Regions from separate parts of the Cytobacillus sp. Hz8 genome, predicted to be linked through region 1. Evidence: riboswitches for the same ligand, from Rfam matches in the RefSeq annotation. Region 1 holds a riboswitch; each other region holds the start of a gene.
The links. Region 1 has a riboswitch for cyclic di-GMP ahead of ACE38V_RS20325 (hypothetical protein). Riboswitches for the same ligand answer to the same signal wherever they lie in the genome.

Region 1 (10,851 bases):
ATACAATGTTCCGCTGAAGACGTCACCTGCATCGAGTAAAAGAGAATTTTCGCTTGCTTGGCGGACTTGTTTGATGGCAGTAATGCGTCTTGCAATATTATCTAGATTTGCGTGTGTATCATTGGTATGCATGATGGTTAAATCAAAGTTTTGTGCGGATTGATATTCTGCTTTTACCTTGTCCACATATGCATGGACGATTTTACCAAGAGTGGATGTTTGGCTGACTTTTGGAAGCTGGGCATCCACCACCTTTAGACGATTGGCGGCAGTTTTTAAGTCGCCTTTTTGAATCCAATAATGGGCGTAGGAAGCGTAGTTATAAACTTTTATGGCGAATTCAATTGTTTTTGCAGGATTGGTATATGTATTGATCACAACTTTTTCGACCGTTGCACCATAAATGCCGGCCTTGATTTTTTGATCAGATTTAGCCAGTTCTGAAACAAATTTAGGATGATTCAGTTTTTCTGTTTTGATATCGTTTTGTATGATGAGATTTTGTAAGGATTTTGCTTGTGTGTTGAGGCTCTGTGCGTATTTAACGGTCTTGACGTAGCCTTCTGCATTTTTCACATACTTATAAGCCTTTGTGAGTTTTGCCAGATAGGCTGCTTTGTTTTTTCCGCCAGACTTCGTGACCTGTTTCTTCGCGTCACTGTAGACCTTCTTGGCTTTGTCGATTTCCTTTTGGACGGTTGATGTCGCCACAACTTTCTTCGTAGTTCCAGTTTTCCAATAGGTATCCTGAGCCTTTTGCATTTGCTTCACAGCTGCGTCAACAGTTTTGCTGACGTTTGTTGATGCCGCATCTGCATTGTTTGGTGCAACAGCCGCAAAGGATGAAGCTGCAATTGCCGAAGCCGCCACCACTTGAAAGATTTTCTTCTTCTTCATATAATCCACTTGCCCCTTTCAAATTTTGATCAGAAAACTTGTTTAGTGCTGCTATTATGTATAGTAAATCTGGGATGAACAGTGGTTTGAAAAAGCAATGAAAACTTAGACGTGACAATTCATCACGCACATGGATGAATGCTAGAAATGAGAAGTGCAAACCTTCTAGACATTATTCAATTGTATCAAGGATAATATGGATATATTTCCATAATATTTCTACGGTCTTATCATAATATATTAATTTGTAGATTACTAGTTAATTTTATGTAAAGATGTGTAAGTGTCACCGCCTGATAAATGTCGATCTTTGGCGGGTATATTCCTATATGAGGAGTAACGCGAAATATAGAAACAATGGAAAAAAACAAGTCCTCCGCTCATATATATTACGGATACTGTTCAAGGAGGAATGTTAATGGGGAAAAGGCTGGGAAAGGACGATTTTGTTTCAGGTTTTGTACCACATCATAATCACGGGTCGGTTGATTACACTTCCGTTGCCGACGGGCATGTTCATCAATGCTTGGACGTAACCTCTCCTCCAATTCCAACCGAGGATGGCGACCATATCCACTATGCCGAAGGATACGTGTTATTTGAGGACGGTCACACACATCATTACCGCGCTTACTCAGGACCCGCCATTCCAGTGGGAAATGGGATGCACGTCCATTATTATGACTTTGAAACCTCGTTTGACGATGGACATGTACACAAGGTGAAGGGCGTCGATCAGCCAGCACCAGGGACTCGGTAGAATGGGGGACGGGCCTTTTTTTGGTGGAAGGCCCCGTCCGAGTTTTGTTGAGGTAATTTTCGACTAGTGACAAGGCACTGTCCGAGTTTTGTTGAGGCAATTTTCGATGAGCGACAGGCACTGCCCAAGACTTGTCGTAAAATTCGTCGAGTGACATGCTCCTTTCGAATTTTTTTGATTAGGCGCGGCCTTTTGCTCTATCAATAAAGTCTGTGAGCTTGTCTAGTGAGGATATATTTTGATTACATTTTTGGCTGTCTTGGCAGATATAGTTGCCTCGTTTGGTGTAGGTTCCTTGTGCGACCCCTTTTGTTTCAGATAGAAACATGCCAACTTCCTCGAACTTATTGCATAACGCACAAATGCCTTTTTTATTAATCGGTTTAAAGGTTCCCTGCAAACCGACCATCTTATCCTTGAGCCGTGCGACAATAAACTTTTTCTGCGAGCCTTTATCATCCCAGCCAAGATACGTAATTTCCTTTAATTCTTCGTCATTCAACAGCGGAGCTTTCAGCTTCTTCGCTTTCGGGAATAATTTTTTGACTGTTTGCTGAGTCACCTTGGCAAAGGGAATAACAAACGGTTTGAGTTCAGCTAAAAATGCCTCTGCCAAATCCTTATCTTTCACATCCACAAGCGGGGCGAGCAATTGATTTTGCTCCTCACTTGGTTCATCAAACAAATTCATGACCTTCTCAAGTACCAAAGATTTCAAAGCTCTTAAAACAGCCTGATCATTCACCGATGTATATCCATTAATTAAAATTTGTGTTTGGTTTTTGATAAAATTATATTGATCATTTCGGATAAAGGGTTCCATTTTCTTCACTCCATTCATGGGAATCCCGAAAGCTGTTATTTATTTTACACGGGTTTTGAAGAATGGGAAATGCTGAGTTTGATTATAAAAATTTTTGCCATATAAAAAGCACTGACTAAGTAGTTCCGTTTACTTGGATAAACTTTCAAAGGACATGCTAATTAACATATATTTTTTATTTTTGTATGCTATTTTTCATTGATATAAACAATGTTTTTGTTGAGATTAGGGGTAATTTATCAAAGGAAATGACATATCAAATAGCAGAGTGACAATCAATATTGTCATTCTTTGTATATGATGATACTAATCGTAAAGGTTGATTTTTACCTTTCCTAAAAAGATACAAGGACCCAATTGTAAATTTATGATAGAATTTAAAAATATTGTTAATAACTCATTTAAATTAAGAATAGGTTAGTAGGTCCTATTAGCGAAGAGTGTTTAGGGGGATTAAATATGGTTTTCGGTTCATTAGTTTTTTCTATTATTCTTTGGATTATTGGTCTATTTATACTGTATTTAGTAATTTCAACAGCAGTTAAGGATGGAATTAACAAGTCTATAGTCGGTCAATTTATCGAAAAGAAATATGGAGTTGAGGAGAAAAAAACTTCATTTCTTGATAAGGATTTAGATAATGACAAATAGCGCTTTTTTTGCTACGGGTATGTTGATTTAGGAATGACTCAATAAGCGTATGTTAAATTTCCACTGACTTTGCTATCATTTACCCACCAGTTTTGAATTTAAAAAAATTATTGACCATTCTGGTGATTTAAATGGTGTAAAGAACCGATAGTTTCTTTTTCAGCTAACGTGGCAGGGTGGTTGGACATAACAATATCTAGAAGTACTAAAAGACCGACTAAAATGAGTCGGTCTTTTTCCTAATGATACATTTATATTATTTTGAGTATACAATTTTTTTAATCGTTTCAACGGAGAGATAATATTCTTCAGCTAATTGGTCAATTGTCCTTCCGTTCTTGAAGGCTCTCTTCATTACCGAATTCCGCTCATCAATTTGCTTTCTTATACCAGATCGTGTCCCCCACTTTTTCCGTGCAGGCTCCGGCTTCGGAATATAAATCATTTCTCCTTGAACATATTTTTGAATTTCTGATATTAGCTTTTCAGGTAAAATAGCGGTCGCTTTCACATAGGCCATCTTTGCCAGCTCCTTATCTTTTTTGGATTGAAAAAATAAGGGCAAAGCCAATGTATCAGAAAAGCTTACTTGGGCGATTTATCTCAAAGTCCACCCCATGCAAAGTATCGCCTTCCCAACACTAGGCTTTGCATGAGACGCTGCAGTATGTGACAGGCTCCATGATGTGCTTGTCATTTCGTCACCTCCTTAGATTGAAACAGCTCATTTGCATGCTTTTAATTATAGTATAGATTGGCGGGGATTTCATCTTGGTGGGATAAATTGGGTGGTTTATTAAGTTTTTTCTCGAGTATTTTAATGGGGCCGTGTTGTGCTTTTTGCGTATATCAGGGTTTGAGCATTTATCGAAGGGAACGTGATGATTTCTTTTCGCAAATATTTTAATATTTTCGCGAGCAAATTCTTCTTTTCGCGAACAACCTGAATTTTTCGCGAGTATTTCATCTTTTTCGCGAGTATTTTTCCGAGGTCGCGAATAAAAAAGGCGTTCGCGAATAAATTGGCTATTTTCGCGAATAAATTTTGAAAATCGCGAATAAACCTTGGATTTTCGCGAATAAATTTCTTTTTTCGCGAGAAAACATGGCACATGCCCCTCATCTGATACCTAAGCACCCATCATTAAGAGAGAAAATGCACAAAAATACCTAGCCCCCATGTAAAATCGGGAACTAGGTATAAGGAAAATTAATAAACTTTCACGTTTCCGCTTGAGACGGTGATGTTAACAGCATGCTTTCCAGATCCGTACTCTCCATGGAAGCGGTGATTTTCGATTTTTTCATTCTTTAATGGAAAATCACATGAGATATTGCCAGAGCTTGCTTTGCCGTCGATGGTAAAGTCGGCTTTGTCAGGTAAATCTAGTTTGATGGAGCCTGAGCTCGCATGAATATTAACAGAATCAGTTAATTTGTCCATTTGTACATTCATTTGCCCAGAGGATAAATCGCCTTTTAATTCTCCTGTGAAATGATTTAGGCGAACGCTTCCTGAGCTCACGTCGATATCACTTTTTTCAGAATCAAGATGGTTCACGACAAGACTACCGGATGAACCGTTATGTGAAAATTCAGCTACATTTAGGTTATTGAGGGTGACGCTACCTGAACCCATATCTAATTTAAAGTCATCGAATGTCATTGGATGATTCTTTGATTGACCTGAGAATGTCAATTGACCGGAGCCTAATTGGACATGCATATCTTTCTGGAAATCTTTAGGGATATAAACCGTTAACTTCGTGCTGCCAAAGAAGGAAAACCATTGGAACCATGGACGTTTGTAAGTTACTTGGATTTTGTCGCCCATTTTTTTCACGACCACTTTCCCTTTTCCATCTAAATCGGCTTTCACACTGTCTCGGTTATCAGGAATAATGCTTGTTTTCGCCCCGAATGCTTGCACATCAATAAGATCAATGTGGTTGCTTACTGTCGCTTCGGCTTTTCCTCCCCAGAAGGGATTTAGGGTGTGATTACTGACAAATTGAAACACAATATATGTGCCAATTAATATGAAAAAAATCACTAATATCTTCTTCAAAGGAATGACCCACTTTCTTCTTAAATTTCTGTCTTACCTTATAATGCTATTGTAATAAATAAACAGACAGAAATCATTGTTCCTCAGAATGAATTCCTTCTACGACCTGAGGCCGAGAGAGTTTTGGGTACAATAATAGCCCTGCAGAATAGCAACTCTACAAGGCTTAAAAAATATATGAATTATTCACTCATCTATCCTAGTTTATAATACCTTCTTCTTTTAATACTTCTTCAAAAGTTTGGACGACTTTTGGTTCATATTGAATTCCAGACAGACGATTAAGTTCATCTATTGCGAATTGAGGGGAAAGTGCTTTTCGATAGGCACGATCATCAGTCATAGCGTCATAAGTATCGCAGACGGCAATAATCTTTGCTTCTAAAGTAATCTCATTGCCTTTTAGTCCAAATGGGTAACCTGAGCCATCGATTCGTTCATGATGCTGCTCGATTATCTCTGCTAAATAGCTATAACTTGTCTTTCTCACCATGTCTGCTCCATCGCCAGGATGTTTTTTGATTAAATCAAATTCGTCTTTTGTCAACTTGCCTGGTTTATTTAAAATTTCTACAGGTACATTGATCTTTCCGATATCGTGAAGTTCAGCAGCCCTGTTTAATTTATTAGCAGTCGCCGTATCCAATTTTAATTTTTTTGCCACCTTCATGGAATATACCGCCACTCGTTCACTATGATTGAAAGTATATCGATCCCTCGATTCTACTTTTTTAATCAAATCATTTAAATTTCTGTGATCTTCACTTAGTTGATGAAAGGTCGGTTCAGTGATAATCCATAAATATGTGACATCTGTTTTGGCTTTAAAAAACTCAGGACTTTTTAAACCTTTTACTGTAAAATAATCGTGAGCCTTAAGGATTTGCTTTTCCCCGTTTCCTTCATACTCAATTTCACCGCTTAAAATATAAACAAACTCATATGTTTCAGGATCCTCACTAGGATATACGTAAAACATTTTGTCTTTAAAAACAGTTTGATACATAATATCCACACCATTTTCCCGACCAAGAAGACTGAGTTCGTTGGAAAATTGACGTACTATATCTATATTCGTGCCTCTTTTGAATAAATTTAACCCACTCACGGATTTATTCTCCTTATGTTGTCTCAAAAGCAGCTAGCATTTAACTTCCGACTATAGCGATCGGATCAATCCAAATCCACTTATGCGCAATCTTCACAAGCTTCCAATCGCAAGCGGCTGTTACTCCGAGTTCAGCTGCTTTTTGGATGGTTTCAGCTGTCATTTGTTTGGTTTTTGCATCTAGGTCCGCAATGAGTTGGTTTAGATCTTGATTGAATTGAGCTGTTACTTTGGCGAAGTAGGATGATTGTTCGCTTAGCTTGCTTTCCACTTCTGCGACTTTTTTATCGATGGACTCTATGCTTGCTCTGAGTTCAGCTGCTTTTTGTTCATCTGTTGTGTTTAAAAGTTGATTTTCTAATTTCGTTTGTTCTAATCTCAATGAATAAATTTGATCAGAACCTTTAACTAATAAAATCTGATGGAAATAGAGGTTTTGTAGCTTGTTTGCTTTTTCCACGGTTTTGTCGATTTCCTTATCAATATTTGCGTTTGTTTTTTCTATTAATTTGAGTGCTTGTTCAGTATCCTTGTTTTCTGCTGCAAAGGCATGAGATGAAATGCCAAATAGAAACAAGAAAGAAAATAATAGAACGATCCCTTTTTTCATCTTTTCTCCTCCAATTATAGTACTTTTCTCTCCTATAATCTTTGATGTTATAAATATACGTTTTTTCTCATTATATACTATTGTTTCTCTATTTTTCTACAAATATCACTTTTTCCAATCCGTCTATTCATTTTCGGCATAAAGAACTAGCTGAACATTTCTTCCTAGGCTTTTTGATCTATACAGAGCCTTATCTGCCTTTCTTTTCAACACTTCTTCGGTTCTTCCGTCCTTAGGATAATTTGACGCCCCAGCGCTAAAGGATACTTTAATCTCTTTTCCAGAAACAGAAACTCCATGATTGCATAAATATTCTTCCAATTGCTTAATAAGGTGATTAATTTTTTCTAGAGAAGAATTGGCCACGATTAGCATAAATTCATCTCCAGCATAACGATAGCCTTTAATATCCTCATCACATAAACTTTTCATTCCTTGAGCTAACTCGATTAAATAGTTGTCTCCTGCTTCATGCCCAAAATGATCATTGATCTCTTTTAAATTATCTGAATCGATCATGATTAAGGCAAGCGGTGTGTCTTGTTGCAAAGCCATGGAAAAATCTTTATGAAATGCACGGAAATTTCCTAGTCCCGTCATTTCATCCATTAACGACATTTCATATATTTTTTTATATAATCTTGCCGTTTCAATGGAGCTTAAGACTTGATTGCCAATAATGAGAAGCAGTTCTTCATGCTCTTTCCGATAGGCGAACTCCTCATGACATTGAGCAGAGATGACTCCCTTTACCTGGTCATCAATAATTAATGGGACAAAAATACAGGTATTACTGACATCTCGACCTACCACTGCATAATCGGGACCTAAATCTTTTTGAGTTGTTGTATGAAGGGTTTTTCTGCTTTTGATTACTCTTGAGGTCATGTTGCTATTATCAACTTGTAAAGGGTTCGGTCTGTATTCAGTCCCTTCATCGACTAAGAAAGGAATATGGATGAGTTGTTCTTGTTCATTATATAGCGCGAAGTAAAAAGCATCAGTGGGCATAACGAGCGATACAAGCTCATAGGCCTTCCTTAGCAGAACATCTTCATTTAAGGTCTTTGCACAGGCTTGAGCGAAGTCTGCTAAAATTCGCAGGTGATTATTCATCCAATTGAGAGATTCTATTTTCTGATTAATCGAAACGACACGCTCTCCCAGCTCATGTATGCCATCAATTCCTGCCGCTTCTGTTTTCTCTTTCAAATGGATCAGTTCAGGATGGTTGGCAGAGAAGTTCACTCTTTCAATATCAGTTAAAATACGATTAAAGCTTGTAATCATTACTTGATTCAATTTCTTACCTTTCATATAATCCACATCCGAAATATTGAATATTCTGACGATAAGATCGTTACTATATTTAGATAATTTTATCATAAAAGGGAATACTCGTGGGGAGTTTTTTTATGGTAGGTTTAGGCAATAGAAAAAGTGAGTTAATAGTCATTTTTCCTTAAAATTTATGGGTCTTTTATCCCTTTTCTCGACAAAAAAGATAGAGTATGATGAGTGTCTAAAAGGTACAATCAGGGAAATCTGGTGTCACAAAGCTATGGGGCTAAGGGAACTTCCTATGCCAGCCAGCTGCCGTTACCAAAAAGGAGGAAAGGTAATGAAATCGACAAAAGGTTACAAAATTTTATCAAGTGCTTTTGCCCTATCTTTAATCTTGGGGACAACCTCTATTGCAAGTGCCAAATCGGTTGACCATGGCAAACAGCCGGTGAAAGTAACGCAATCTCACAAAACTACGGGTGACCAAAAGAAGAACGAAGCAAGCAGCAAGCAAGTAGAAAAGAAAAAGGTTAAGATTCAATCAAAGGTTGGTAAATCAGTAGAAAAACGATTAATTACTTCTGAAACAAGTATTCAGAAAATTACCAAATCAATCAATACCTATTTTCAAGTGAACGATGAAGGAACAGCTGAAAAGGATTTATCCAAATCACTTGCTAATTCCAAATACAATAGCTACAAAGGTAAGCTGAAAGCAGAAATCAACAAGCTAAAAGCTATTGATAAACAGCTTTCCAGCTATAAGAAAAAATATAAATCTTCTACTGCAGAGTTTGATGCCCTAGCAGCAAAATCAAAAGAGCTTCAAACATTGGCGGCAGATGAAATCGAAAGAGTGAAGCTTCTTGCAAAACAAGCTTCTACTCCGGAAACAACAACTCCTGAGACAGGAACAACACCAGATACAGGGACTACGACTCCGGAATCTGGAACAACTACTCCTGAAACAGGGACAACCACACCTGAAACGGGGATAACCACTCCGGATGATGGAACGTCAATCGATAATGGAACAGATAATTCCACTGAAGCAGTGAACTCATAAGAAAAAAGCGGCAAGCGGAATCCAATAGAATGGATGATGCTTGTCGCTTTTTTCTCTTAGATCCTGCGAGCATACCCTCTCCGCATGAAATGCACATTTCTATAAATGCTAGGTCTTCCTTTTTATTTTTTGAGTTAAATTTCATAAAAAAACACCACCCAAGCGAGTGGTGACCCCATACTTAAATAACCGGATAATATTGTTCATATTTCGGGTGACAATAAAACGGCGGCCTTTTTCCAATCGTGGGGAGCAAAAACGGCTGAGGATTGGAGTTGTATAAAACCGCCACCTTTTCATTCGAGTAATTCATTAATAATGCATGAACTTCAGGGCTATAATATTCGTAATTCTGCATTCTTCTTACCTCCTTATCACCTTACTTTATTCATACTTAGTATTTAAGGTGCCAGGCACCCTATTCGAATATTCACATACTGTAACCAAGAGGAAATTTACGAGGAGGATGATCGTATGTCCGAAGTGAATGAAAATAATCAGCAGGATCGAGATTATCAAGAGTACCCGATGCATCCGAATTACGGAAAAATTACGATATATGAAGATGTTGCCATCACTGTTCCTGAGCAGAGACAGCTGCGTCAGCCTGGTGTCGAAGGGGTGATGGTTCCAAGACCAATTATAGAAAATCCTCATTATCAGGGAACAGAGAAGCTTCGCGGAAAGGTTGCACTCATAACTGGTGGGGATAGTGGCATGGGAGCAGCCGCTGCGATTGCTTTTGCCAAGGAGGGCGCTGATGTCGCAATTGCCTATTTAGATGAACATGAGGACGCCAACCGAACGAAAAATCGGATTGAAGAGTTCGGGCAAAGATGCTTATTATTGCCTGGTGACTTACGGGAAAAAGAACAATGTATTCATATCGTTGAAAAAACCGGGCAAACCTTTGGTCATCTTGAGATTCTCTGTAATCATGTAGGTATCCAGTTCCACCAGCTAAGCCTGCTTGACATAAGTGATGAGCAGTTTGATGATACCTTCAAGGTGAATATCTACTCTCATTTTTACACCACACGTGCCGCACTCCCTTATCTCAAAGCCGGCAGCTCAATTATTAATACAGCCTCGGTCGTCGCGTTCTACGGAAATGATCAGTTGATTGATTACACTGCAACTAAAGCCGCCATTGTTGGCTTCACGCGAGCTCTCGCCAATAATCTTGTAAAGGATGGAATTCGTGTCAATGCGATTGCCCCTGGACGATTTTGGACCCCGCTTATTCCATCAAGCTTTTCTCCAGACCAAGTCACCCTTGCTGGAAATCCCATGGATCGCCAAGGCCAGCCATTTGAAATAGCCCCCACTTTCGTTTACCTCGCCTCAGATGATTCCCGATTCGTCACCGGGCAAACACTGCATGTAAATGGCGGGCAAGTGATGTCATCATGAAAAAGGACATTGGCTTCGGTCTTTGTCTTTTTTTGTTTTGGGGGATTCGATAGCGTGTGCAACTTTTGATGTGCAATTCTTTATGAAACGCTGTTTTAGCAAAGCTTGTTGTTTTTTCGAACTGAATTCATTTTAATTTTTTACGGAGGGCTTTTGAATTGGACTTAATTG
Region 2 (10,851 bases), on a different contig from region 1:
CTGTTTAAATGGAATCATAGATATTACACCAAGAGTAAAAAAGGCTATACGTGCATTGCAAGCGAATGGTGATTCTGTTTTTATTGCATCAGGCAGACCATATGCTTTTTTAAATGAGGCTATCCTTAATTTTGGATTTGATGGTCTTGTCCTTACTAATGGATCATATGTAAAAGTCAAAGAAAAATGCATATATAAGGAGCCCATGAAGAAAGATTTTGTCAAAGAGTTGGTATATAATTTTGATCAGCACAATATTCAGTATATTTTGCAGGGGGAAATTTATTCATATATAAAAAATGAATATAAAAAATTACATTCATTTTATGATTCATATCATATACCTAAAACATATTTAGAAGGTAATTTTAATCATGAGGAAATAGACATATATAAAATTGAAATGTTATGTTGTGATACAAAAGGATTAGAGTATTGTTCATCTTTAGGAAATGGTGAATACAATTATATGCATGATGTAGAGAAACGTCATTTTGAAATATATTCAAAAACAAACTCAAAAGCTACAGGAATATTAAAAGTGCTGGATTATTTGAATATTCCCTTAGAAAATAGTTATGCTTTTGGTGATGGAAAAAACGATATTGAGATGTTATCTACAGTAGGTTGTGGAATAGCAATGGGAAATGCGGATGATTATGTAAAAAATTATGCAAAAAAAATTACAGATACGGTGAAAAATGATGGAGTAGCTTTAGAAATAGAAAAGTTTATTTTATAATATAGATTCCTGGATATATCTGGTAAAACAGGTGTATCCAAATACTAATCTTTATAGAATTTATAATGGTAAAACAAATAAGAACCTATATGAAATTGCTCACCGAATGGTTAGAACTAGACGAAAGTAAAAATGAAAAAACTGCTCTTAAAATGGGTGCGGTGAAACGTACCACAAATAGTGGTAAAGTTGAGAATAGAAGTAACTTTAGATAAAGACGTATGAAAGCGGCCATTTAGTTTTTTGCTAAAAATAATGCGGGTATGTTTAATACTCCAGTTAGAACATTATTTTAAAAGAAAAAGGAGCTTTATCGGTTTGATAAAGCTCCAAATTTAATTTGGCCGAATTTAATTATGGGAGATAGGCTCAGAAGACAACAACATAGTTAGTCAAGGAAAAAAAGGCAAGTCTGATTTTTTAAATCGGTCTTGCCTTTATTACTGTATTTTTCGCTAACACTTCAAGAGATACAGTCTTCATCTTTTTAATCATTGTCATATTGAGAAATAAATGGTTTTGCTAGCTGGAAAGGGTGTATTTTATCTCCTAAATTAAAAAAGTCACAGAAGTTCATGATAAGAGGCTTCCGTTTTTCAGGATCAATATAATTTTTTTTCCTTCCAGTAAAATAGATTCGTCAATATGGGTTTTTATTATCTCTACTTCTATCACCTTGATCACACGAGGTTCATCAAATGAATGAAAGGATGTTCTTAACAATTGATTGCTTGATAAATATCTTCAATATTAAGTATGAACTATATTAGACATAGACAAATAAAATCCTTTATCCGAGTTAAAGTTCATATTAATTATCTAGTTACTTTTAATTTCAAATTTCATAATTTTATTAGCCCAATTGATTGCTTCGTTATAGTATCGAAGGAATTCGATTCCATCAACTTCTAATTCATTACATCTCTCACTAACATTTTGCCAATCGCCTATTTCAATATAAATACATAAATCTAGAGCATCTCTCATAGGATTAGTAACCCCTTTTAAGGCATCACAAATATTTTCATGAAGAGGTAAATCACTTAAAATCTTCTCAATTGGAATGCCCAGCAATGTATCGATTAAGGAAAACATACCTGTCATAAAATAGGAAGGGGCTTCTAATTTTTTATTTTTTTGAAAAGCAAAGTACTCACACATTTTTGCTCTTGTGAAGCTCAGGCTAATTAATTCATTCGATAGACCAATTTTTGCTTTTGATTGTTCTCTAAAAGCTAGTATATAGATCCATTTTTTTATTTCTATAAGTCCTAGAAGTACGATAGCTTGTCGAATGGAGTTAATTTTATGTTTTGGACGGAATGCCTGTGAATTAACTAACTTAAGAAGTTTGTACGATAATGATAAATTTTGTTCTATTAATTGGGTAATAAGATCGATATTTGGCTCGTCTTGTGATAAATGAGTTAGAATTTCAAAATAAGAATGAAAATAACTAGGTATATCATGTGTAGCCAATATGATGGGTTTTGAAAAAAAATAACCTTGGAAATAGTCGTAGCCTCTATTTTTCGCAGCAATAAATTCATACTCAGTTTCTATTTTTTCAGCGAGTAATTTAATATTTGATTTTAAACCTAGTTCTTCTATAGGTCGCCTCATTTCTTCTGTAGTTTGCATAAAATCAACCTTAATAATATCGGCAAATTGTATTATTTGATAGGAAAATGGATTGTTTTTATTCAAGATAAAATCATCAAGAGCAATTCGATATCCTAATTCCTTTAGTTCTTTACATATATCTAAAATCTCCTGATTGAACTCAACTGTCTCTAAAATTTCTACAACAATCTCATGTGGTCTGAAATAAGTTGGAAGTTTTAATTGAAGCAATTTCTCAGTAAAATTAATAAAACATGGCTTACTATTCATAAGTTCATCAATACCAATATTTAAAAAACTATTAATAATGACTTCTGTTGTGGCCTCATCGCCATTGATTTCGGGAAATGTATTTACTCGATTGCTCCGATACAGTAATTCATAAGCAAAAAGTTCTTGATTCTTTGTGAAAATCGGTTGTTTTGCCACAAAAACCTCCATTTTTATAACCTCCGATTAAATCTAGGTAAAAAAATATATAGTAAAATAGTTCTAATAAAAATTCAAGTTTGCAAGTATGCACTAATTGGTGCAAATCTTGTTTCATTTGGAACAATAAGTATACATCAGTGGTACTAGACGGTGGGTGAAAGTTATTAATCATATTAGACATATTCAACATTAAAGTTAATATTAGGAATAAATATATGATAATTATATCATTCTGCTAATGAGACTTTTGTCATGTGGAATAGATCCATTTACCTACATCCTAACAAATGAGGATTTCAATCAAATTCTAGTAAGCTTTTCAAAAAATCAACTAATATAATCAAAAAGTTACGATACAAACTCGACGAAAGTTGAGGACACAAAGCCATGTGCCTAAAGCAAATATTGCTATGGTTGACAGGTTATCGAATAGCTAAGTTTCTTAAAGGGCTATTCATATTTTTAGTGTCATAATTTATATCTTTGAACTTAGAGAATTGTCTAGCTCCAGCGCCTAGTGTCCTTCGCTCTCCGCCTTACGATAAATCAACATCGAATCGTCTTCGGCTCTTCGTGTTTCCTTATCTCAGATGGAGAACTCCAGGCCAACGCCGCTTAGCAAGGAGTTGGCGCTTTTCTTTAATGACTTGGAAATATTTAACGATATGATACTTTTACTCTTGATTATCCGATATCTTGAGGAGAAATAAAAAACATGAATCGGAGGGGAGATATATGTCGGATCAATTTGTGGATGATTCTATTTTAGAGATTTATATTTTTGAATCTTCGCAGATGCTAGAACAACTTGAAGAAGTGATTTTGAAGTGCGAAGAGGCAGGCGTATATTCAACAGAAATGATAAATGATATTTTTCGTATCATGCATACGATTAAGGGTTCATCCAGTATGATGTCGTTTAACAATATTGCATCACTAGCTCATGTACTTGAGGACTTATTTTCTCTTCTTCGTGAGGAAAAGATGAGAATCGAGGATCATACTCAGCTTACGGACCTCATGCTTGATGGAGTGGATTTTATAAAGGTTGAGATAGAGAAAGTAAAGCACTGTGACCCTGTAGACGGAGATTCTACACAGATAATAGAACAAGCAAATAATTTTTTGAAAAGTTTGAAATTAAGAAGTGCTTATCATGATCAATTAAGCGAACAGGATTCTACTCATGTCACTAATATTGATAAAGAACAAACTAGTAATTCTTCTGCATTAAAAGAGTATGTTGCTACAGTTCGCTTAGAGGATTGTGGGGGAATGGAAGATGTACGTGCATTCCAAATCATTCACCAATTAAAGGAAGAAATTCACGAACTGACATTTACACCAGAAGATTTGGAGACAAATTTTGATACTGTCGATTTGATTCGCCAAAATGGACTTCATCTTTTTATTCATACAGACAAGATATATGAGGAAATGGAAGAGTTGTTTAGTCAAGTTTCCTATGTACAGTCTCTTGAATTAAAGGAAATAGATAAAACTATAATGAGCCCTGTATCAGAGATGTCAGTAGGCGAATCCCCCCAAAAAAATAGTTCAATTAAGGGAAATGGTAGGAATGCAGCCTATCAGTCGAGTTTTTTAAGCGTTAATGTTTTGAAACTGGATGAACTTATGGATTTAGTAGGAGAGCTCGTCATTGCAGAATCGATGGTGACTCAAAATCCTGATCTAGTCGGTCTTGAACTAGAACAATTTACGAAAGCAGCAAGGCATTTAAAGAAGATTACAGATGAAATCCAAGATAAAGTAATGTCAATACGAATGGTACCATTAACGAATACTTTCCAAAAAATGAATCGCATCGTAAGAGATATGAGTAAAAAGCTTCAAAAGGAAGTGCAGTTAGAACTCATTGGTGAAGATACTGAGGTGGATAAAAATATTATTGAACACATCTCAGATCCGCTCATGCACATTGTTCGCAACTCGCTTGACCATGGGATTGAAAGTTGTAAAGAAAGAATGGAAAAAGGAAAACCGAAGTTAGGAACACTGACACTTAAGGCAAAAAATGCTGGAAATGAAGTGTTAATTTTTGTGAGAGATGATGGTCGGGGACTAAATAAAGAAAAACTCATCAATAGAGCAAAAGAGAATCATTTGCTTCATAAAAATGAAAGCGAAATGAGCGATCGGGAAATCTATAATCTTATCTTCTTACCGGGATTCTCTACAAAGGATCAAATCACTGAATTCAGTGGCCGTGGTGTTGGAATGGATGTCGTCACAAAAAACATTGGGACGGTAGGCGGTACTGTGACAATAGATAGCGAGATTGACAAAGGAACCACAATCATCATACGAATTCCCCTTACACTTGCTATTATTGACGGCATGAATATAAGAGTAGGAAAGTCACGTTATACTTTGCCAACAACAGCCATTAAAGAATCGTTCCGTCCAGCAAAAGGGGATATCATCACTGACCCTGAGGGAAATGAGATGATTATGGTTAGAGGACAATGCTATCCTATTCTTCGATTACATGAGTGCTACGGTATTCGAGGAGATGTAACGAACCTAGACGAAGGTGTTTTGATTATGGCAGAACAAGAAGGCAAGTATGTATGCCTTTTTGCAGATGAACTTCTTGGTCAACAGCAGGTCGTTGTTAAATCATTGCCAGATTATATAAAAAAAATAAGTCAGGTGAAAGGCATTACAGGATGCACCTTACTTGGTGATGGTAGCATTAGCCTTATCCTTGATATTTCAGGACTCATAAAGTGAAACTTCCATCAGTGGGGGTTTTCGACGCACAGGACGTCGCGCTTTTAGAGTCTGTCATCCATCCCCCACTGATGGTTAGACACGCAGAGCCTGATTGATTTTTCTAAGGGCTGAAGCCCAAAGAAAAATCTTATTTCACTTATCGCGCTCATAACGCCACGTCCTGTGGCTTCGCCTGACTAGGACCTCCTGTCCGTCGTCGGACCTTTACGGACAGTTGATCTCCCACTTATCTTCTTCGTATTCTCATAATCTTGAAGCGGGAGTCTTACTGTCCGTTAAGAGTGGGATAAAAGGTACTACTAGATAATTAACGAAGGGTGAGAAGAACATGTCAAATGTTTTACAACATGAAGAATATGAGGAAGACAATCAAGTAGATAAGTTTTTGACCTTTGTCTTGGAAAATGAATTTTATGGTATCGATATCAAACACGTTACCGAAATTATTGGAATCCAGCAAATTACCGAAGTTCCAGAGGTACCAGATTATATTCGTGGAATCATCAATCTAAGAGGGAAAATCATTCCAGTTATGGATGTTCGATTACGATTTAAAAAGGATTTTAGAGAATATAATGATCGAACTTGTATTATCGTTATCGATGTGAAGGAATTATCAATCGGCCTCATAGTTGACAGTGTTTCAGAGGTTTTGACGATTGCACCGGAGGAAATTGTGTTACCGCCAGAAATAAATCAGGGTTCAAATAAGTATGTAATGGGAATTGGGAAGGTTGGAAGTGAAGTCAAACTGTTATTAAATTGTGACAAGCTACTACACGATGAAGTTTCAGAACAATTGCTTCATATTTAAACAAACAGGAGGATTCAGTCATGAATTGGTTTTATAATATGAAAATTGGTCGAAAGTTGCTTATAGCGTTCTTAATTGTAGCACTGATAGCTGCTGTAATAGGTACGGTTGGAATTATTAATATGAGAAATATTGATAAGGATTATACAGATATATATGTAAATTACGGGATTTCTACAGGTGATATAGGGAAAGCAGCCATTGAGTTTCAAGATATCCGTGCAACAGTAAGGGATATGGTATTATCAAAGGATGCAAAGGAAGTAGAGGCATATAAAAAGAAAATTGAAGAGAATCAAATGAAGATGGAGCAAGATCTAAAAGCATTTGAAACTAGTGTTCCTGCAAAAACTCGTGACAGCTATAATTCTTTAATAAACGCTCTTGATCAATATAATGGTACATTAGATAAAGTTATTAGTCTTGCAAGTGCAAATAAGATGGAAGAAGCCTACAGGGTTCTGATATCAGAAGGCACTTCTTCCTACAAGGAAGCAAGCAAAGATATTGATCAATTATTTAAGACAAAACGAGAAAATGGAGATAAGAAATCTGCTAATCTATCTGCGGAAACAAACAAAACGATAACAACTGTCATTGTTGTAGTCATTATGGCTGTTTTAGTTGCCATTTTACTTGGATTTTTCATTTCTCGGATGATTAGTAAGCCAATAGAACAAATTGTTCAAGCAGCTGAACAAATTGCAGCTGGAGATCTTGATGTGGAAATTAATATAAAAATGAAAGACGAAATCGGAGCTTTAGCAAATGCATTCCGTAAGATGTGTGACAACCTAAATCAAGTCATGCACGAAGTAAATACAGCAGCTGCACAGGTGGCATCCGGTTCAAGTCAAGTGTCAGAATCTAGTATTTCCCTATCACAGGGCGCTACTGAACAAGCAAGTTCGATTGAAGAATTGACGGCATCGGTAGAAGAAATCTCTTCACAAACAAGATTAAATGCAGACAATGCTAACGAGGCAAATAGATTAGCTATGATGGCAAAAATGCATGCAGTAGAAGGAAATTCTCAAATGAATGAAATGTTAAGAGCCATGGATGATATTAATGTGGCTTCTGAAAGTATTTCAAAGATTATTAAAGTTATTGATGAAATTGCTTTTCAAACGAATATCTTAGCACTTAATGCCGCAGTTGAAGCAGCAAGGGCCGGACAACATGGCAAGGGATTTGCGGTTGTTGCTGAAGAGGTACGCAACTTGGCAGCAAGATCGGCCAATGCTGCAAAGGAAACGACCGATATGATCGAAGGGTCAATTAGAAAAGTAGAAGGCGGAATGGAAATTGCAAATGAAACGGCAGCAGCTTTAGAAAAGATTGTTGAAGGTGTTGCAAAAGTTGCTGATCTTGTGAATGGTATTTCCACTGCTTCGAACGAACAGGCAGCAGGAATCAGTCAAATCAATCAAGGTATACTTCAAGTATCTCAAGTTGTACAGGCTAATTCTGCTACATCAGAAGAAGGTGCTTCTGCAAGTGAAGAATTGTCAAGTCAAGCAGAATTACTGAGAGCTAAGGTTAGCCAATTTAAGCTGAGAAATACTAGCAATGCGGGTTCGTTTGACAGAATGAATGGATTGAATCCAGATGTAATGAATTTGATCAACCAAATGTCGAATCATTCAAAACACCAAGTTGAAAACTCTTATGCGGAAGAAGCTGCATCAAGTCAAAGAAGAATTGTGTTAAGCGACAACGAATTCGGGAAATATTAATAGAATAAAGTGAAACTTCCATCAGTGGGGGGTTTAGACGCACAGGACGTGTTAGTGCAGACGTTGCGATTGACATCGCGCTTTTAGTCTGTCATTCATCCCCCACTTATGGTTAGATGAACTTATCGGACCTTTACGGACAGTTGATCACCCACTTATCTTCTTCGTATTCTCAGAATCTTAAAGTGGGAGTTTGACTGTCCGTTAAGAGTGGGATAAAAAAGGAGAGGGTCTAAAGACTCTCTCTTCCTATGTATAGGTGGTGAAGAAATGATTAGTATTACAGATAAAGAATTTAAACAGCTTGCCGAATTTATAAAGCAAAACTATGGTATCCATTTAAAAGAAAAAAAGAGAGTGATTGTAGAAGGCCGGTTATTTCAGGTATTACAAAAACTGAATTTTACCAATTATACGGATTATTTTCACTACATTTTGGCAGATCAAACGGAAAAGGCAGCTTCAGAATTAGTGGAGAAAATTACGACAAATCATACCTTTTTTATGAGAGAAGTGGAGCATTTTCGATTTTTTCAAGAACAAGTACTTCCTTTTTTAGAACGAACAGTACAAAGCCGTGACTTGAGAATCTGGAGTGCGGGCTGCTCTACCGGTGAAGAACCATATACTCTCGCTATGATTTTAGATGAATATTTTGGTTGGCAAAAGTACAGTTGGGATACAAAAGTGCTTGCAACCGATCTTTCTCAAAAAGTTTTATCCGCTGCTACGAAAGGTATATATCCAAATGAAGCACTTGCTTCTCTTTCTATTAAATGGAAACAAACCTATTTTAAGAATAATGGTGACGGGACTTCAGAGGTAGCTACAAAAATCAAAAATGAAGTCATCTATAGACGATTTAATCTCATGGAGTCGAACTTTCCATTTAAAAAGAAATTTCATGTCATCTTTTGTCGTAACGTCATGATCTATTTTGATCAGAAGACAAAAACAGATCTCGTTAATAAATTTTACAATTTTATGGAGCCGGGTGGTTATCTATTTATCGGGCAATCAGAGACAATAGACCGCGAATCTGTCAACTTTCGCTATGTAATGCCTGCTGTTTATAGAAAAGAGGTAATCATCTAGCAAACGAAAGGAAGATAGTCATATGCACGCACAAAAAAAAATTAGTGTGCTGGTTGTTGATGATTCACTTGTTTTTAGAGAAGTGATTTCACGTGGAATTGAGACAGACCCAAATATTCGAGTAGTTGCAAAAGCAGGAGATCCTTTTGAAGCACGGGATTACATTTTAAAGTATCAACCAGATTTAATGGTTTGTGATATTCAGATGCCAAAGATGAATGGAATTGAATTTATTAGAAGGCTTCTCCCCCAGTATTCGTTGCCAGTTCTTATTGTAAGTACAGCTAATAATGCTGTATTTGATGCGTTAAATGCAGGAGCAGTGGATTTTGTTGGAAAGCCAAATGCAAACTCGCCCGAGGATGTAAAGAATTTTATTATGGATCTAATTCAAAAAATAAAGATGGCTGTCCGTGTTAACGTAAGAAAAGATCATTCTTGTGAAGCACGAGTGATAAAAGAAGTACAATCGGCACCTATGGAAAGAAAAATTATTGCAGTAGGTGCATCTACTGGTGGTACGGAAGCAATATTTCAATTATTGCAGTCTCTTCCTACAAACATCCCGGGAATGGTTGTTGTCCAGCATATTCCTCCGGTCTTCTCAGGAATGCTTGCTCAGCGCCTTGAACAAACTACACCATTCCGTGTTAAGGAAGCACAAACTGGAGATTTTGTAGAGCAAGGGAAGGTATTGATAGCATCAGGAGACAAACACATGAGGGTAAAGAAAGTAGGTTCGAAATTTAAGGTTGAATGTTTTGAAGGAGAAAAGGTAAGTGGGCATTGTCCATCCGTAGATGTATTATTTCATTCGGTAGCAAAGGAAATCGGACAACATGCAGTTGGCGTTATCTTAACAGGGATGGGGTATGATGGGGCAAAGGGGTTACTTTCAATGCGGAGAATGGGTGCTCGAACCATCGGACAGGATGAAGCTTCCTCTGTTGTATATGGGATGCCTAAGGCAGCTTATAATATTGGTGCTGTGGAAAAGCAGGCATCTCTTTCGCGTATCCCACAATTACTCTACTCAATGGCTACAGAAAAAATATAAGCGCTAAAGATAAAAGGTTGGTGAAATAGATAGTGAAACTAAGTTTTACGAGTAAGAAACTTCCATTGTTTAAATGGATTTGGTATTCATTTTTAAGAACTGCACTCATTCCGTTAATTGTAGTAGAACTCGTATTTATTGGCATCTATTTTTTTACTAACAAATGGTCCCAACAAGAAACTATTCAACTACTAAAAGAAGAAACTCAAGACGAAGTACAACAAACTGCCAAAAGAGAGGCTGTTGTAATCGATAATCAAATTTCTAGTATTACGAACGCCACAGAATTATACAGACAACAAACGAAACAATCACTTAATTCAAAGGTTTCTGCACTCCCTGAAGATATCGCTAGATTAAAATATTCTAAAGAAGGGTCCTATTATTCAACAAAAGATTTACAAGACGGAGGACCAGCCATCTTTTATAGTGGAGCGGTACCTGTAAGAGAGAAAGAGAGAGAAAAGGTACATAGGTTTCTAACAACAGGGCCCATTATGAAAAATATTTATAAGTCACAACCCCTAGCTGGAGCCATCTACTTCAATACATTTGATTCATTAAACGTCATCTATCCTTATTTCGATGTATT
Region 3 (10,851 bases), on a different contig from region 1:
TAAGGGAGAATATCATTTTGAAACTTATGTTAGCTTAAGCTGTCACAACTGTCCTGATGTGGTCCAAGCCTTGAACGTAATGAGCGTTCTTAATCCAGGAATTTCTCATACTATGATTGATGGTGCTGCATTTAAGGATGAGGTTGAAAGTAAGAACATTATGGCAGTTCCGACTGTTTTCTTAAATGGTGAACCATTTGGCAGCGGCCGGATGGGCCTTGAAGAGATTCTTTCTAAGTTGGGTAGTGCTCCGGATGCCTCTGAATTTACAAATAAAGATCCATTTGATGTCCTTGTAGTTGGCGGCGGCCCTGCAGGTGCAAGTGCAGCGATTTATGCAGCTCGCAAGGGTATTCGTACAGGGATTGTTGCGGAACGCTTTGGCGGTCAGATTATGGACACATTGGGTATCGAAAACTTTATTAGTGTTAAGTATACTGAAGGTCCAAAGCTTGCTGCAGGTCTTGAAGAGCATGTTAAAGAATACAATGTCGATATCATGAATTTACAGCGTGCCAAAAATATTGAAAAGAAGGATTTCATTGAAGTTGAACTTGAAAATGGGGCTGTTTTAAAAAGCAAGGCCGTTATTCTTTCAACAGGTGCTCGTTGGCGTAATGTTGGGGTACCTGGCGAGGCAGAGTTCAAGAACAAAGGGGTAGCTTATTGCCCACATTGTGATGGTCCGTTGTTTGCTGGCAAGAGTGTTGCGGTTATCGGCGGTGGTAATTCTGGAATTGAGGCGGCAATTGACCTTGCAGGTGTCGTAAATCATGTTACTGTCATTGAATTTGCACCAGAGCTTAAAGCAGATTCAGTTCTACAGGAACGTTTATACAGCCTTCCAAATGTCACTGTTGTGAAAAATGCTCAAACAAAGGAAATTACTGGTACAGATAAAGTAAATGGAATTACCTATGTTGATCGTAAAACTGGGGAAGAGCACCATGTTGAATTAGCTGGTGTATTTGTCCAAATTGGTCTTGTTCCAAATACGGATTGGTTAGGCGAAACGATTGAACGTAATCGCATGGGTGAAATCGTGGTTGACAATCACGGTGCAACAAGCTTGCCTGGAGTCTTTGCAGCAGGGGATTGTACAAATAGCCCATATAAACAAATCATTATTTCAATGGGTTCCGGAGCAACCGCCGCATTAGGTGCATTCGATTATCTAATTCGAAATTAGTGATTAAAAAGCGATGTTGTGCTTTAGCTGCTTATATTTTCAAATAATTATTATGTGGTAATAAAAGTCGCTAAACTATCTAAAGATAGTTTAGCGACTTTTTTAGTTATGCAGACTTTAACATCCCGTAGATGGTTTCGAAAAAACTATTCTTTAATTAGAATTTTGCAGTCAAAAATGTAAAAAGCGAGACCCTATGCGGGGAGCATGAATAATTAATAATGCGAAATATTTGCTAAAACGGATATTTATATATATAATAATTAAGTTTAAAAATGTTAATTATTATTCTTAGACATTCCTATATTAGAAAGAAATTTTATACCTATGTCTAAAATTCTTATGTATCAGGAAGGTGAATAGCCATGAATAATACGTTAGTGGCTGAGGAACGCAAAGATTTTAGAAAGTCTGCTTTAACAAAATTAAGAAAAGTAGGGGATATTCCAGCAGTTGTTTATGGAAAGCATGAGGCAAGTAAGTCTATTGCTGTAAAAGGTGTAGATTTGCTTAAAATTATCGGGGAGCATGGAAGGAATGGAATTATATCTTTGAAGGTTAAAGGAAAGACACAGGATGTTATTCTAGAAGACTATCAAGCTGATCCAATTAATCATAAAATTCTTCATGCTGATTTTTTACAAGTTAATATGTCTTCTGAAATTCATGCAAAGGTACATGTTGAACTGCTAGGAACTTCAAAAGGGATTGAACATGGAGGAATCCTTCAACAATCTCTTCACGAGTTAAATATTACAGCTAAACCTAAAGATATTCCTGAAGAAATTGAAGTTGATATTACTGACCTCGATGTCGGTCATACTATTAATATTGCCGCGATTAGAAATAAATATAGTCATATTGTAATGAAACATGATGATGATGAGGTCATTGCTTCCGTCATTCCTTCAGGATTTGTTGAAGAAGATAGTGAAAGCGAAGAGCTTGCCTAAAAAAAGTTGTCGAGAAATAAAAACCTTAAAATGGATAAATATAAGACAAAATGATTTAGAATAGTCATTGTGTTATAGAGCGGGGATTTAGTTTAGAAGGCTTATTAAAGTTTATAAAAGGAACCATTCGAGCCAATTTTGGTGAGAATGGTTTTTTTACTAATTCGCTGTGTAGGTGTATTCTTAAATAGTAATAGAGAATAATATGATTTGCATTCTCCATTTATAAGAAACACAAAATTTATCTTTAAGTACCTACTCTATTAATCTGTATGCTGCACGCAATGTCGCAAGGGGATTGCTAGCAAACCTTCCAGCTTAGAAGGATAAATAGGCTAAAAAAAGGAGAAGATAGTATGGGTGAGAAAGCTGTAAGCAATGCATTTCAGGTTTTTTTGAATGAGGCTACTGAACATTCTCATGCTTGGATGGAGGCTGTTCGAAAACTGGATCAGGCGAGTAGTCTAGATAAACGAACGGAAGAGATTGCTTATATTGCAGTAATGGCTGCTGTAGGGTTTGAAAGTGGGCTCCCATTTCATGTGAAAAGTGCAAAAGAATACGGAGCAACGAGGGATGACATAAAAAGTGCCGTTCTACTTGGGCTTCCAGCAGTAGGAAATCAGGTAATTAAAGCTCTGCCCATTGCATTAGGGGCATTTGATGAAGAGTGAAAATAGGGGACGATTCTTGTGCTTCTTTTTAGATGAAGCTTTAGAATCGTCCCATTCTTTATTTTAGAATGGTATCCTTTTTTAATTTTGGTCATAATCTTTGTTGCTCTTAGTAGAAATTTGTAAAGATCTTTTTGGGGCGAAGAAAAAGAGTTAATTTACTAGGAAAAGATCAGGAATAGGGCAAAGCATTTTAGCCATTGCCTTATTTTGATGAGATTATAGAATATATTCACTATTTTTAAAATATTTATTAAACTATTTTTGTAAAATTTTGATAAAATTTAAGTAGATAAATATTTTCAAAAGTCCATTTCACATAGATAAGAGATGCTAGAGAGGTTGAGACTCATAATCGATTAAGAGAAAAGAGTGTGAATGAAAGTGAATGAGGAAGAATACAAAAATGTCCTATCCATTTATCGAGTCCCTGTTTCAGAATTGCGCTCAGAATTTGATGCCAATCATTTTTCGTTTCAAACAACAGATGATCTGGAACATGTTTCAAATGAAATGATCGGACAGAAGCGTGCGGAAAAAGCGATGGAATTTGGGCTTTCCGTTGAGCAAACAGGCTATAACTTATTTGTAGTTGGGACTGCAGGTACTGGACGTTTGACTTATACGCTTGATAGTGTGACCAAACAAGCGAAAGAACGGGCAGTCCCAAAGGATATTTGCTATGTGTATAATTTTGAAAACCCGGATATGCCATTGGTTATTGACTTTCCAGCAGGAACAGGGCAGAAGTTTCAACAGGAAATTGAGATACTATTAATCGATATTGAAAGACAAATCCGTTCTACTTTTTCAAGTGAGGTATTTGAAAAGGACAAGCGGAAGATTATTGAAGATTTCCGTGCTAGAGTTGAAGCAATTTGGCAGGAGACAGATGAATTTGCACTTCAACAGCATATGAAGGTTGAACGGACACCGGAAGGGATTGAACTTGTCCCGCTCTTTAATGGTAGACCACTTGCTGTAGAGGAGTTTGAAAAATTATCTGAGACGGATAAGGAAATGATGAAGAATTGTGAAAAGATAGTAGGCCAAAAAATTGATGAGACCGTCTATCAATCTTTAAAAATCGAAGAACTGCTTAAGAAAAAGGTCAATCAATTTATGATGGAGGTTGCGGCTAATTCGATTAAGGATCTTTTTAGTCCTTTTCGCGATAAGTATCAAGAAAACAAAAAGGTAATCGAGTATTTAGAATCCTATTTTCATGATGTCGTATCGCATTATACCTTTTTTCTAGATACGAATAATAATGGTCAAGAGAATATCATGAAGGCGCTTATGGGTGGTTCCAATGAACATTTTCATCATCGATACACGGTGAATTTATTTGTGAACAATAAAAATCTCGCAGGGGCTCCCGTGATCTATGAAACGAATCCGACTTATTATAATTTATTTGGCAAGGTTGAATATCAAGGTTCGCTTGGCAGCTGGACTACGAATTTTACTTTAATTAAACCTGGAGCCCTTCATTTGGCAAATGGGGGATATTTAATTCTCCAAGCGACAGAATTGTTGCAGCAGCCGCAAGTATGGATGCGGTTAAAAATGGCTTTGCAAACAGGAAGTATTCAAATTGAAAATTTGAATGAGATGAATGGTGTTATTCCCTCTAATGGGAATAGACCAGAGCCGATTCCGTTAAATCTTAAAGTGATAATTATTGGTTCTTACTATTTATACGATTTTCTTTCTGCATATGATGAAGATTTTCATAAGCTTTTCAAGGTAAAAGTAGAATTTGTGGCAATCATGAAAAAGGATCAAGAAAATAGCTGGAAATTAGCACGCTTTGTCAAAAATTATGTGGATAAGGAGGGGCTTCTTCCCTTCCATCGTCGCGCCATTGCAAAAGTTATTGATTATGGATCCCGGTTAGTAGAGGAGCAATCTAAACTTTCTACAGATTTTCAAGAGATAACAAAGGTTTTGGTGGAATCAAGTTATTGGGCGAAACTAGAGCATGAATCCGTTGTAGATGATCGGCATGTCGAAAAAGCTCTTTCAGAAAAAGCACATCGATCCAATCATATCGTAGAGCAATATCGAGAAATGATTCGAAACGGCACAATCATGTTAGAAACCGATGGATATCGGATTGGACAAATCAATGGCTTAGCTGTAATGGGAACCAGAGATTCTATATTTGGAATTCCAACGAAGATCACCGCACAAACCTATGTCGGTAAAAACGGAATTATGAATATTGAACGAGAAGCGATGCTCAGCGGGCAAATTCATAATAAAGGCATGATGATTTTAACAGGGTTCCTCTCTGGAGAATTTGCGAAAAACCGGCCAATTCCATTATCAGCAAGCATTACCTTTGAACAAACCTATAATTCCATTGATGGTGACAGCGCTTCAAGCACAGAATTATATGTGTTGCTCTCTTCCTTAGCAGAAGTCCCGATTTACCAAGGGATTGCCGTAACAGGTTCCGTTAATCAATGGGGAGAAATTCAGCCAATTGGTGGAGTAAATGAAAAAATCGAGGGTTTTTACCATATTTGTAAAAGTCGTGCTTTGACTGGCAAACAAGGTGTTATAATTCCAAAGCAAAATATCCAAAATTTGATGCTGGAAACGGAAGTAGTCGAAGCGATTAAAGAAGGGCACTTCCATATTTGGGCAGTTAGTCATATTGCAGAAGGTATTGAAATATTGACTGGCGTAGATGCTGGCAATATTCGAAATGAAAAAGGGCAATATCCAGAGGGAACCATTTTTGCGAAAGTAGAAAATCGATTTACGAAAATGTTTGAAATGGCTAACAAACTTAAGAACTAATATCTAAGGTAAAAAAGAGTCTTGAAGCAATAAGGAAATGGAGAGAGTTGCAAAAATAGATAAGATCATTCATTATTTATATAATTTGCGAAAACCTTGTTGGGATAAAATCCTAGCAAGGTTTTCTTATTACAAAAATGTGAAATGAATAATAAATTGCTTGAATAAAATACCAAAAGTGGATATGATAAAATCTTAGTCGGCATTTTTCGACAAATTTAGCATTAAGATTCATTGGAAAACAAATGTATAAAGGCAAACTATTCGAAAGGATAGGACTCAGGAGCCAAGGGTCTACGGTTTATGGGACACAAGAGCTCAAAGAACTAAGATCGCCCGGTTGCCAATTATTTGGCTATTTTATCTTGTGTAGAATAGTTTTTTTATGGGAAAATTGCTCAATCATTGGGTAAAGGAGAGGATTAATAGGGATTAACCAGTTTTAAAAATAAAAATATACAAAAAGAAAGGTAAGTTGAAATAATGAAAAACATCTTAAGATATTTTAAGCATATGAAGACGAAATTGATTTTGTCCTTTGCTATAATTTTAATAGTTCCTACAATTTCGATTGGATATCTTTCCTTTTTATCGGCAAAGGATGCTATTCAAGAGGAAATGCTTAATGGATTTGGAGAAAGTTTAAGTTTGCTAAATTCAACCATTGATAATACCATTCAGCCAAAAATGAATGATGTCGGGTATTTTGCTCAAAAAATTACAAGCCAAACTTATCAAAAAGAGAGTTTGCAAGAATTAACCACAACCTTTGAGCAATATACGAAGCTGCACCCTGAAGTCGAGATGATTTATGTTGGTACTGAAACAGGCCAATTTATCCGAAAACCTGAAATGGAAACTAAAGCAGGGTATGATCCAAGAGTGAGAGATTGGTACCGTGCAGCAATGGCAAAAAAAGGGGAAATTGTTATCTCGTCCCCCTATGCAGATGCAAACACAGGAAAAATGGTGTTAACCCTTTCGCAATCTACAAAGGATGGTTCAGGGGTTGTTGCAGTCGATATCTCTTTAGGTTATATTCAAAAATTAACGAATCAAGTAAAAATCGGTAACCATGGTTTCGCGTTTTTAATTGATGTAGATAAAAAATATGTTTCTCACCCAACGCAGAAAGGTGGAAGCGAAGCAAAAGAAAACTATGTTGATAAAATGTTTAAGCAAGAAACAGGACATTTTAATTATACAGATAAAAAACGCTTCGACAAAATCATGAGCTTTAAGACCAATTCATTAACGGGGTGGAAAATTGGAGGAATGATTGATTCTTCTGAAGTAAGCCAAAAAGCTTCACCTATTCTTAACCATACCATTCTCATTATGGCCATTGCGCTGATCATTGGGGCAATAGCTATTTATCTAATCACAAAATCTATTATCTCTCCGTTGAAAAAATTAAAACATCAGGCATTAGCGATAAGCGGCGGCGACTTAACAGACGAAATTAAGATTGAAACAAATGATGAGATTGGCGAACTTGCAGGTGCCTTCAATGAGATGTCAGAAAATCTTCGCCATTTGATTACGGAAATTAATAGCAGTGCTGGACAAGTGGCGGCTGCATCTGAGGAGCTATATGCTACAACGGAACAAACCACTCAAGCCACCAATCAGATTGCTTCTGATATACAAACAGTTGCTGAAGGAGCAGAGAGTCAAGTGATTAGTTCAGAAGAGAGCTCTTTGGCGATGGAGGAGGTTTCCCAAGGAATGCAAAGAATCGCTGAATCCTCTTCATCAGTTAGAGATTCAGCAGAGAAAACGACTGCATTATCTGAGCAAGGAAATGAATTGATCCAAAAAGCCATGCTTCAAATGGAGTCTATTAGTTTAGCAACTGAAAACACAACGGCGGCCATTTTCCAATTAATTGAACGATCTCAAGAAATCAGTAAAATCATTGAAGTCATCACAAGTATTGCTGATCAAACCAATCTGCTAGCTTTAAATGCTGCGATTGAAGCAGCTAGGGCTGGTGAGCATGGAAAGGGATTTGCTGTGGTAGCAGATGAGGTTAGAAAATTAGCGGAACAATCTCGTGACTCAGCAGCACAAATTGTTACATTAATCAATGGAATTAAAAATGATACGGAAATGGCTAATAACGAGATGCTTGGAAGTGTTAGGGAAGTAACGTCAGGGAGAAATATTATTGATCAGACAGGTGAAGCTTTTCAACAAATTACAAAGGCTATAGCCTATGTTGGTGCACAAATCCAAGAAGTATCAGCCACCTCTGAACAAATATCAGCCAATACACAACAAGTTACAGCGACAATTGAGCAACTAGCTTCCATCGCTAAGGATGCATCGGCTGGCTCACAAAATGTAGTGGCAGCTTCTGAGGAGCAATTAGCTTCCATTGAAGAAATTTCAACCTCTACCGAGTCCTTGAGCAAATTGGCACAGGATTTACAAGAATTGTTAACGAAATTTAAGATCTAAAAGATTATGTGATTAATAATATAGAAGAAAAGCATACTGGGAAATTAATTTGCTTAAATTTCCTGGTATGCTTTTTTGTATGGAGGAATTTCAACATTTAAGCCAAAAAAAGATTCAATTTTCTGAATAAAAAGGAAGAATATAACCCTTATTCAAAACGCAGGATATACACAGTTATTCCTGTGCTTTAGATATGGAAGGAACAGCCTTTTGATTCTGGAGCTATGTTCTTTTTTACCACTTTCAATTGAAAGCAAAAAGCAATTCGGGGTGACGATTAAATTTGTCCTTTCTTTAACACATACTTTCCCTAGTTCCGATAACGTGGTTGATTTTGGATACCGAATCTTGCATTAATTTGTCCTCGAATCATTTCCTTGCGTGCTGATCTTTGATCCGCTTCGTTCTTTTTTGCTGCCATTTCTTTTCGTATTTCAAAGGTCTGAACTCCATCTTCAAGCATATCTGCAATTTCCATAAGAGTTTCTATGTCGGAAAAAGAATATTTTCGATTCTTTCCATTAGACCTTTCTGGAAACACCAATTGTCTTTCTTCATAATAGCGAATTTTTCGTTCTGATAGCCCAGTTAACTCACACACCGTCCCGATTGTAATCACTTTTTTGTCTTTGTAAGAAATGTCTGCCATATTTTCACCTCACAAAAGTAAATAGTGGCCTCATTAAAAGTAATTATACATGAAATGTGCTTGAAATATAACGACCAATGTTAAAAAAACTAACATTCGAATAAAATTATCTGCATTTTTTGATTTTTAAACTTATGCAAATACCTGAAATAATGGTTTAACAGGCAGTGTTGTCATATCCTTTTATGCTAAGATTCATCAACCAAGGAGTAATATAAATAAGAAAAAGAAAATACTATGTCAGATAATCTAACATGTTTGTTGTTGTGAGATTTTCTTACCAGCTATAATAAGAACAACAAAAACATAAAAAAGAAAAGGGGCTGAAATTGAAATGGATGTTGCAGTATTAATGGATAACCTGTGGGTTATGGTTGGCGCTGTATTAGTCTTCTTAATGCTGGGTGGCTTCATTCTTCTCGAAGCTGGTTCTACAAGAATGAAAAATGCTGGTCATATTTCAGGTAAGACGATCTTGGCAGCTGGACTTGGTACATTAGTTTTTTGGGCAGTCGGTTATGGATTTATTTATGGTGATGGAAATGCATTTATAGGTTTATCTAATTTCTTTTATGGTGATGCTTCAACGGTTAAAGAGGGATTAACACCTTCTGTTGATTTCATGTTCCAAGTGATGTTCGCGTTAGTATCCTTAACGATCGCGTTTGGTGGTTTTGCTGAACGTGCGAAATTATCCGCATATGTCATATTTGCTGTTTTATTCTCCGCATTGGTTTACCCAGTTGTAGCTCATTGGATCTGGGGCGGTGGCTGGTTAGCTGAACATGGAAAGCAGGATTTCGCTGGTTCAACTGTTGTTCATTTAACAGGTGCTATGGCAGCATTAGCGGCAACGATTGTCTTAAAGCCACGGATTGGAAAATATAATAAAGATGGTTCTACCAATGATATTGCTGGTCATAACCAAGTATATACAGCATTAGGTGTTTTATTATTATGGGTTGGTTGGTTTGGATTTAATGCAGGTAGTACATTTGGTGTTACAGATGGATTCTTTGGCTATGTTGCCCTTAATACTCAATTGGCAGCAGGCGGTGGTGCAGCAGCAGCTGCATTAGTAGCTTGGTTAGTTACAGGAAAGGCAGATGTTCCGACCACTTTAAATGGTGCATTAGCTGGTTTGGTTGCAATTACCGCATCCTGTGGATTCGTAGAACCTTGGGCAGCAGTTGTTATTGGGATTGTAGGAGGATTAATCGTATTCTTTAGTGTGAAGATGTTTGATAAAGCTCGAATTGACGACCCAATTTTTGCCCTATCTGTTCACGGTACAGTCGGCGTTTGGGGTACACTTTCAAATGGATTATTCGCGATTCCTTCCCTTTCAACTGACATTGATTGGGGGCAAGCAGGATTATTCTATGGAGGCGGCTTCCATCAATTAGGTGTTCAAGTATTAGGGGTTGCAGCATCTGGTTTATATGCCTTCGTTGTATCTTTCATTATTTTAAAAGTAATGAATGCTGTGATGAAAGGTATCCGTGTTACAGAAGAAGAAGAAATCATTGGTCTTGATATTAGTGAACACGGAAGTTATGGATACCCAGAAAGCATGCCTAATAATAAAGAAAAAGCAGGTGCATAAAATGGCTGCTGCCGACCATTTAGATCGCGGTGAGCTGGAAGAACCGATAGATGATTATAAGGCTTTAAGAAAATGGCGAAATCATCGTATTCAACTAGTTTGGGATGATCCCATCGCTTTGAATCAATTTCATGATGAGCTCATTGAAGCAACTGTACAAAAAGCAATCAAAAATGTAGAAAGTGAGTTGGGGCCAGCCCCTGCTCACTTTACCTTCTTTTTGATGGGAAGTGGCGGAAGACTTGAACAGTCGATATGGAGTGACCAGGATCATGGAATAATTTTTAGCGGAAAGGAGGAAATGAAATTCTATTTTTTGCAGTTAGGAACCGAAATTTCACAAGGGCTTAGTGAGGTGGGCTATCCATTTTGTGATGGGAAGGTTATGTCCTCCAACCCGAAGTGGTGTAATTCTTTGGAGGCTTGGGAAAAGCAAATTTACGATTGGCTGGATGAGGCAAGTTGGGAATCCCTTCGTTATTTTTCTACTTTTTTTGATTCTCGTG

Region 2: linked by a shared signal. The riboswitch ahead of ACE38V_RS06285 (chemotaxis protein CheW) and the one ahead of ACE38V_RS20325 (hypothetical protein) in region 1 are both predicted to bind cyclic di-GMP.
Region 3: linked by a shared signal. The riboswitch ahead of ACE38V_RS15970 (methyl-accepting chemotaxis protein) and the one ahead of ACE38V_RS20325 (hypothetical protein) in region 1 are both predicted to bind cyclic di-GMP.

What each region holds. Positions count from the first base shown of each region.
Region 1 is NZ_JBHKFI010000023.1:11,848-22,698, reverse strand. Features, by position in the region: gene ACE38V_RS20370 (5'-nucleotidase C-terminal domain-containing protein) at 1-897, opposite strand, end outside; gene ACE38V_RS20365 (YmaF family protein) at 1,316-1,657, shown strand; gene ACE38V_RS20360 (FusB/FusC family EF-G-binding protein) at 1,836-2,480, opposite strand; gene ACE38V_RS20355 (hypothetical protein) at 2,940-3,131, shown strand; gene ACE38V_RS20350 (CD3324 family protein) at 3,388-3,651, opposite strand; gene liaG (LiaG family protein) at 4,342-5,199, opposite strand; gene ACE38V_RS20340 (HD domain-containing phosphohydrolase) at 5,399-6,307, opposite strand; gene ACE38V_RS20335 (hypothetical protein) at 6,348-6,917, opposite strand; gene ACE38V_RS20330 (sensor domain-containing diguanylate cyclase) at 7,041-8,234, opposite strand; cyclic di-GMP riboswitch class I at 8,436-8,518, shown strand; gene ACE38V_RS20325 (hypothetical protein) at 8,539-9,267, shown strand; gene ACE38V_RS20320 (hypothetical protein) at 9,449-9,625, opposite strand; gene ACE38V_RS20315 (SDR family oxidoreductase) at 9,742-10,680, shown strand.
Region 2 is NZ_JBHKFI010000003.1:246,999-257,849, reverse strand. Features, by position in the region: gene ACE38V_RS06295 (HAD family hydrolase) at 1-742, shown strand, start outside; gene ACE38V_RS06290 (EAL and HDOD domain-containing protein) at 1,562-2,806, opposite strand; cyclic di-GMP riboswitch class I at 3,142-3,227, shown strand; gene ACE38V_RS06285 (chemotaxis protein CheW) at 3,533-5,551, shown strand; gene ACE38V_RS06280 (chemotaxis protein CheW) at 5,883-6,368, shown strand; gene ACE38V_RS06275 (methyl-accepting chemotaxis protein) at 6,389-8,107, shown strand; gene ACE38V_RS06270 (CheR family methyltransferase) at 8,378-9,202, shown strand; gene ACE38V_RS06265 (protein-glutamate methylesterase/protein-glutamine glutaminase) at 9,225-10,259, shown strand; gene ACE38V_RS06260 (ATP-binding protein) at 10,292-10,851, shown strand, end outside.
Region 3 is NZ_JBHKFI010000014.1:2,835-13,685, forward strand. Features, by position in the region: gene ahpF (alkyl hydroperoxide reductase subunit F) at 1-1,189, shown strand, start outside; gene ACE38V_RS15955 (50S ribosomal protein L25/general stress protein Ctc) at 1,555-2,142, shown strand; gene ACE38V_RS15960 (carboxymuconolactone decarboxylase family protein) at 2,499-2,816, shown strand; gene ACE38V_RS15965 (Lon protease family protein) at 3,195-5,627, shown strand; cyclic di-GMP riboswitch class I at 5,872-5,975, shown strand; gene ACE38V_RS15970 (methyl-accepting chemotaxis protein) at 6,111-8,090, shown strand; gene ACE38V_RS15975 (MerR family transcriptional regulator) at 8,401-8,739, opposite strand; gene ACE38V_RS15980 (ammonium transporter) at 9,074-10,345, shown strand; gene ACE38V_RS15985 (DUF294 nucleotidyltransferase-like domain-containing protein) at 10,347-10,851, shown strand, end outside.